2 linked regions of the Bosea vaviloviae genome follow. The protein of the gene in region 2 binds, or shares a complex with, the protein of the main gene of each other region. Links are inferred from orthologs where the notes say so. Each region holds a gene or a part of one and is shown on either strand. Other genes may lie near its edges. The genes, in order: pnp and BHK69_RS19250.

Region 1 (3,217 bases), 3.2 Mb from region 2 along the record:
GCGCTCAATATAGTCGCACTCGGTCATGGCGGCGATACGCCGGCTGAAAAAGCCGCCGCCGGGCTCCAGATTGGGCTCGCCGAGGACGAGCCGCCTAAGGCGCTCACCCAGCATCCGCGCCGCCGTGATGGCCACCGCCCCACCCATGCTGTGGCCGAACAGATCGAGCTCGGTCAATCGCAGATGCTCGGTCAATGCCACGATGCTGCGGGCATGGTCCTCGATGGTGTAGCCGAACCCGGTCGGCCGATCGCTGAAGCCCGAGCCCAGCAGGTCGACCAGGAGCATGCGCCGCCCCCGCAAGGCGGCGTCCGCCGCGACGCTCGGATAGTCGCAAGACGAGGCGCAGCCCAGCCCATGGATGAAGAGAAGCGCAGGGCCTTCGCCTGCGATGTCGTGATAGCGCAACCCCGCATCGGCGGCTGGGACGGTGAAAGACTTCATTGCTGGACCCTGGTTTGCCGCGGAAGACTGCAGCAGCTCGCATCATGGATCTGTCAGCATCGCCTAAGAGCAGGATCCATCGATCCTGCTCTCACTCTTTGATGAGAGACGAGCAATAAAAAACGCCCCGCATCCTGCGATGCGGGGCGTCTCGTTTCACGTGAATCGTGTGCTGCTTACTCGGCGGTGGTGCGCTCGCGGCTCTTCTCGGCGTCGCGAGCGGCCTTGAGCTTCTCGGTCAGATCCTCGCCGGTCTCCTGGTCGACGACCTTCATCGAGAGGCGGATCTTGCCGCGCTCGTCCTGGCCGAGGAACTTGACCTTGACCTTGTCGCCTTCCTTGACGACGTCCGAGACCTTCTGGACGCGAGCCGCAGCCAGCTCCGAGATATGGACCAGGCCGTCCTTGGCGCCGAAGAAGTTCACGAAGGCGCCGAACTCCATGATCTTCACGACGGTGCCGTCATAGATCATGCCGACTTCGGCTTCGGAGACGATCGACTTGATCCACTTGATCGCGGCTTCGATCGACTTGCCGTCGGCCGAGGCGATCTTGATGGTGCCGTCGTCCTCGATATTGACCTTCGCGCCGGTCTTCTCGACGATTTCGCGGATGACCTTGCCGCCGGAGCCGATGACTTCACGGATCTTGTCGACCGGGATCTTCATCGTCTCGATGCGCGGGGCGTACTCGCCGAGCTGGCCACGCGAGACCGAAAGCGCCTTGTTCATCTCGCCGAGGATGTGGTCGCGACCGCCCTTGGCCTGATCGAGGGCGACCTTCATGATCTCCTCGGTGATGCCGGCGATCTTGATGTCCATCTGCAGCGAGGTGATGCCCTCGGCCGTGCCGGCGACCTTGAAGTCCATGTCGCCGAGATGGTCCTCGTCACCCAGGATGTCGGAGAGCACCGCGAAGCGCTCGCCTTCCAGGATCAGGCCCATCGCGATGCCCGCAACCGGCGCCTTCAGCGGCACGCCGGCATCCATCAGGGCAAGCGAGGTGCCGCAGACGGTGGCCATCGAGGAAGAGCCGTTCGACTCGGTGATCTCCGAGACGACGCGGATGGTGTAGGGGAACTCCGACTTCGCCGGCAGCATCGGGCGAATGGCGCGCCAGGCGAGCTTGCCATGGCCGATCTCGCGGCGGCCGGGCGAGCCCATGCGGCCAGCTTCACCAACCGAATAGGGAGGGAAGTTGTAGTGCAGCAGGAAGGTTTCCTTGTAGGTGCCTTCCAGCGAGTCGATGAACTGCTCGTCGTCGCCGGTGCCCAGCGTGGTCACGACCAGCGCCTGCGTCTCGCCGCGGGTGAACAGCGCCGAGCCGTGGGTGCGCGGCAGGATGCCGGCCTCCGCGACGATCTTGCGCACGGTCTTGAGATCGCGGCCGTCGATGCGGACGCCGTCGTCCAGAATGGTCCAGCGCACGACCTTGGCCTGGGCTTCCTTGAACTGGCCGCCGACCTGCTCCTTGGTGAAGGTGGTCTTGCCGTCCGGCGTCTCCGAGATCAGCGAAGCGACCTTGGCCTTGGCGGCGTCAAGCGCCTTGTAGCGCTCGGCCTTGGTCCTGATCTGGTAGGCGGCGCGGATATCCGCATCGACAAGCTTGAGAACCGCGTCGAGAACGACGGAGTTGTCGGCCGGAACGTAGTCGCGCGGCTCCTTGGCGGCCTTCTCGGCCAGGCGGATGATCGCGTCGATGACCGGCTGGAAGTGCTTGTGGCCGAACATCACGGCGCCGAGCATGATCTCCTCGGAGAGCTGCTTGGCTTCCGATTCAACCATCAGAACGGCGTCGGGCGTGCCGGCGACGACGAGGTCGAGCTGCGATTCCTTGATCTCGTCGACCAGCGGGTTGAGCTTGTAGGCGCCGTCGAAATAGCCGACGCGGGCAGCGCCGACCGGGCCCGTGAAGGGCACGCCCGACAGCGTCAGCGCGGCGGAGGCGGCGACCATCGCGACGATGTCGGGGTCGTTCTCGAGGTCATGCTGCAGCACGGTGCAGACGACCTGCGTCTCGTTGCGGTAACCCTCGACGAAGAGCGGGCGGATCGGTCGGTCGATCAGGCGCGAGACCAGCGTCTCTTTTTCGGTGGGGCGGCCTTCGCGCTTGAAATAACCGCCGGGAATGCGGCCGGCGGCGAAGGTCTTTTCCTGGTAGTTCACGGTCAGCGGGAAGAAGTCGATCCCGGCCTTGGGCGTCTTGGCGGAGACGACGGTGGCGAGCACGACGGTCTCGCCATAGGTCGCGAGCACGGCCGCATCGGCCTGGCGGGCGATCTTGCCGGTTTCGAGCACGAGCTTGCGCCCGCCCCAGATCAGTTCTTCGGTCTGTACATCGAACATGGATTTGTCTTTCGGATCGGATGCGACCCGGCCGGTGTCTCCGGCCCATGAGCAAGACGGCGGAAAGCTCGGGTTTTGTGAAAATATGCGCCCGAGCGCTCGGCGATCCTGCCATGGACATCGAGGACGCCCGGCGGGTCATGCGGGAAGGCCGCCCCTTGCGGCTCCCGCGATGAAATCAGGACGCCGCCCCATTGCGGCAGATCCTGGAAAACCGCCCGGAGCGATGTCGCACCGGGCGTGAAGCAGTCAGCGCTCGATCAGCGGCGGATGCCGAGCTTCTCGATCAGGCTCTTATAGCGCGGCTCGCTCTTGCTCTTGAGATAGTCGAGCAGCGAACGGCGCTGCGAAACCATCTTGAGCAGGCCGCGACGCGAATGGTTGTCCTTGACATGCGACTTGAAGTGGCCGGTCAGGTTGTTGATGCG
Region 2 (3,677 bases):
GCTGATGAAAGGAATGCCGCATTTTCCGCCCGGCGACTCACCCGATCGATGTGAGGCTGCTCGCGTTCGGCACGCACTTGTCTGGCATAAAACTCCGGGGTCGATTGCGCGCCGACGGGCCCGTTGCCTTCAAGCTCTACCCTGACTGCGACGAACAACACGAGAAGGCCGAGGATTCCGACGCCAAGCCCTCCGAGCGCTTGCCATCCCATCCAGGCCAAGCCGAGGAGCGCCACGACGCAGATCGCGGTCAGCACCTGTCTTTCACGATTGCGGGGCGGCGGCATCGCAAGCATCTCGTCTCATGAAAAAGGCCGCTGCGGTGTCCCGCAGCGGCCTTTTTATTCAGTTCCTGCCGGCCAGCTTGTTCCACCAGCCGCCGCGCTTGGGGCGGTCCGGGTCGGGCGGGGTCAGCACCACCGCGACCGGCTCCTCCACCACGCGGGGAACGGGGACGGGCTCTGGTTCCGGAGCAGGCGCGTCAGCGACCGGCTCTGCGGCGACGGGCTCAGCCGCCGGGGTCACGGCGACGACCGGCGCCGCTTCACCGTCTTCCGTGATCGGCACGACCTTCTTGCGGGCGCGGCTGCGCTTGGGCTTCTCGGCCACGGCCGCTTCCGCCTCAATCGCGATGGCCTCAGTCACCGCCGCGGCGGCCTCTACGCGCTTGGTGGCCTTGGCCGGAGCCTCGGCGTTAGCGAGGGTCTCGGCGTCAGCAAGAGTCTCGGCGTCAGCCTTGGGCTTGCGTCCGCCGCCACGGCGGCCACGGCGCGGCTTGGCGTCCGCCTCGGCTTCCGGCTCTGCTGCCACTTCGGTCACGACCGGCTCGGCAGCCGCAGCGACGATCTCGGTCTCCTGCGATTCGGCGGCGTTCTCATCGCCATCCTCGTCGTCGTCCTGACCATCCTCATCGCCCTCGGCATCCGTGCCGCCGTCGAGACGCACGCCATTGGCGTCACGCTCGCCGCCACGCCGCCGCCGGCGACGGCGCCTGCGCTTGCGGCCGCCTTCGCCGCGTGCTTCGCCCTCGCCACGGTCCGGCTTGTCGTCATTGGCGGCCGCGGCTGTCGTGGCCTCGCCTGCTTCGATGACCTCGTCTTCGGCGCCGAGCGCCTCGGCTTCGGCGGCGGCGTCGAGCGCGTCATCGTCGATATCGGCGGGGATCGCCTCGGCCTTGAACGAGGTCGGAACGATGCGACCTTCATTGCCGACGAACTCGCCGCGCTCGACCTCGAAATAGCGCGTGCCGAGCAGGGTTGCGTCGACCGTGATGCTGATTGCGATGGCGAAGCGGGTTTCCAGATCGGTGAGATGGGCGCGCTTCTGGTTCAGCACATAGAGCGCGACCTCCGGCCGGGTGCGGACGGTGAGGTTATGCGAGGCGCTCTTGATCAGGTTCTCTTCGAGCGCGCGCAGGATCTGCAGCGAGACGGAAGCCGCCGAGCGCATCATGCCGGCGCCGGCGCAATGCGGGCAGGGCACGGACGAACTCTCGAGCACGCCGGTGCGGATGCGCTGGCGCGACATTTCGAGCAGGCCGAAGGCCGAGATGCGGCCGACCTGGATGCGGGCGCGGTCGTCCTTGAGGCAATCCTTCAGCTTCTTCTCGACGGCGCGGTTGTTGCGGTTCTCCTCCATGTCGATGAAATCGATCACGATGAGGCCGGCCAAGTCGCGCAGGCGGAGCTGGCGGGAAATCTCCTCCGCCGCTTCGAGATTGGTCTTGAGGGCGGTGTCCTCGATATTGTGCTCGCGGGTCGAACGCCCGGAGTTGATGTCGATGGCGACCAGCGCCTCGGTCTGGTTGATGACGATATAGCCGCCGGATTTCAGCGTCACATTGTTGGAGAACATCGCGTCGAGCTGGCTCTCGACGCCGAAACCGGCGAAGAGCGGCGTCTGCTCGCGATAGGCCTTCACGCTCTTGGCATGGCTCGGCATGAGCATGCGCATGAAGTCCTTGGCCTCGCGATAGGCCTCTTCGCCAGCGACGTGAACCTCGTCGATGTCCTTGTTGTAGAGGTCACGGATCGAGCGCTTGACGAGGTTGCCCTCCTCATAGACCAGCGCCGGCGCGACCGAGGCGAGCGTCAATTCGCGCACGCTCTCCCACATCCGCATCAGATATTCGTAGTCGCGCTTGATCTCGACCTTGGTGCGCGAGGCGCCGGCGGTGCGCAGGATGATGCCCATCCCCTCCGGAACCTCGAGCTCGGAGGCGACTTCCTTCAGGCGCTTGCGATCCTCGGCATTGGTGATCTTGCGCGAGATGCCGCCGCCCTTGCCGGTATTGGGCATCAGCACCGAGTAGCGGCCGGCGAGCGAGAGATAAGTGGTAAGCGCCGCGCCCTTGTTGCCGCGCTCTTCCTTGACGACCTGGACCAGGATGATCTGGCGGCGCTTGATCACCTCCTGGATCTTGTACTGGCGGCGATGATGGCGCTGGGGCCGCTCGGAGATGTCGTCGAGCGCGTCGCCGCCACCGAGCTGCTCGGGCTCTTCATGCTCGGCGTCCTCGTGAGCCTGCTCTTCGCCGTCCTCTTCGTCCTCGGCCGGCTTGCGGGCCTCTTCGCCTTCCGGCGCGGCTTCGTCCGTGGCGGTGGCCTCGACCGTTTCCGTCTCGTAGGTCAGCGACGGCGCATTCTCGATGGCGTCCTCGGTCGCGGATTCGGTGATGGAGGGCGCGAATTCCTCTCCGAAGGCAGGTCCGCCTTCGTTGACCATCGCAGCGCCCTTGCCGTCGGCCTCGATCTCGGAGGTGACGGTCTCGTCATGCGACGCCTTCTTGGCGCGCCCATCGCGATCGCCTCGGCGGCCACGGTCGCGACGACCGCCGCCGCGCTTTTCGCGCTTCTCCTCGTCGCGCTCTTCCTCACGGTCGGCGCGCGCCTCTTCGGCGATCAGCGCCTGACGGTCGGCGACCGGGATCTGGTAGTAATCCGGGTGGATTTCGGAGAAGGCGAGGAAGCCGTGGCGGTTGCCGCCATACTCGACGAAGGCGGCCTGGAGCGAGGGCTCCACGCGCGTCACCTTCGCCAGGTAGATGTTGCCCCGCAACGGTTTGCGGCTGGCGGACTCGAAATCAAATTCCTCGACGCGGGATCCGCGAACCACCACGACCCGGGTCTCCTCCGGGTGGGTGGCGTCGATGAGCATCTTGTTGGCCATATGAATTTTCCATGGGCGCGGCCGCCATCAAAACCCGCCGGGCTGCGGATGAGAATCCGCTGCCGCGGGCAGGGGCGCCGCGTGAAGACCGGCGAAAGCCGGCATGTTGCAGGAGCAAAAGCCGGCGCGAGCCGGCATCTGGGACGGGGAAGTGTTCGATCGAGACAGGATAGCGGCTCGGGAAACCCGGCCGGGCAAACGCCCCGGCACAGTCCCGCAGGTATGGACGAATCACCGATGAAAAATGCGGCGTCGTATGCCCCGACATCTGTCCTGACCTGCGACGCATTCGCCTAAAGACGAAGCACGCCGCGTTTGCACGCTCGCGAGACCTAGCCAGGCGCCGAACTTTCGTGGCTGACGCCGGCCGTCCGCGGACGATCCGTTGGCGGTTGCGCTGCTGCGGCCGAACCCGGAAGGGTCGGCCGCCTTAAGCCAGACCCCGGACGCCGACGGATCCTCGGACCCGGATGCGCACCATGGGCGGCTTCGCAATGCAACCATCCCCA

What was found.
Region 1: the proteins of BHK69_RS19250 (region 2) and pnp are in contact, whole or in part, in a cryo-EM structure (PDB 9QH0), measured with the Escherichia coli proteins. The link is inferred for Bosea vaviloviae from one-to-one orthologs.

Annotation. Positions count from the first base shown.
Region 1 is NZ_CP017147.1:993,051-996,267, forward strand. What follows is about bases 206-3,110. They hold pnp (polyribonucleotide nucleotidyltransferase), read right to left. Parts: upstream 2,790-3,110; coding sequence 621-2,789; downstream 206-620. Other genes in these bases: BHK69_RS04690 (alpha/beta fold hydrolase), read right to left, coding at 206-444; rpsO (30S ribosomal protein S15), read right to left, coding at 3,050-3,110. Also shown: more of BHK69_RS04690, read right to left, coding at 1-205; more of rpsO, read right to left, coding at 3,111-3,217. UniProt on the Escherichia coli protein: Involved in mRNA degradation. Catalyzes the phosphorolysis of single-stranded polyribonucleotides processively in the 3'- to 5'-direction. Also involved, along with RNase II, in tRNA processing.
Region 2 is NZ_CP017147.1:4,207,820-4,211,496, forward strand. What follows is about bases 146-3,510. They hold BHK69_RS19250 (ribonuclease E/G), read right to left. Parts: upstream 3,169-3,510; coding sequence 346-3,168; downstream 146-345. Other genes in these bases: BHK69_RS19245 (hypothetical protein), read right to left, coding at 146-296. Also shown: more of BHK69_RS19245, read right to left, coding at 1-145. UniProt on the Escherichia coli protein: Endoribonuclease that plays a central role in RNA processing and decay. Required for the maturation of 5S and 16S rRNAs and the majority of tRNAs. Also involved in the degradation of most mRNAs.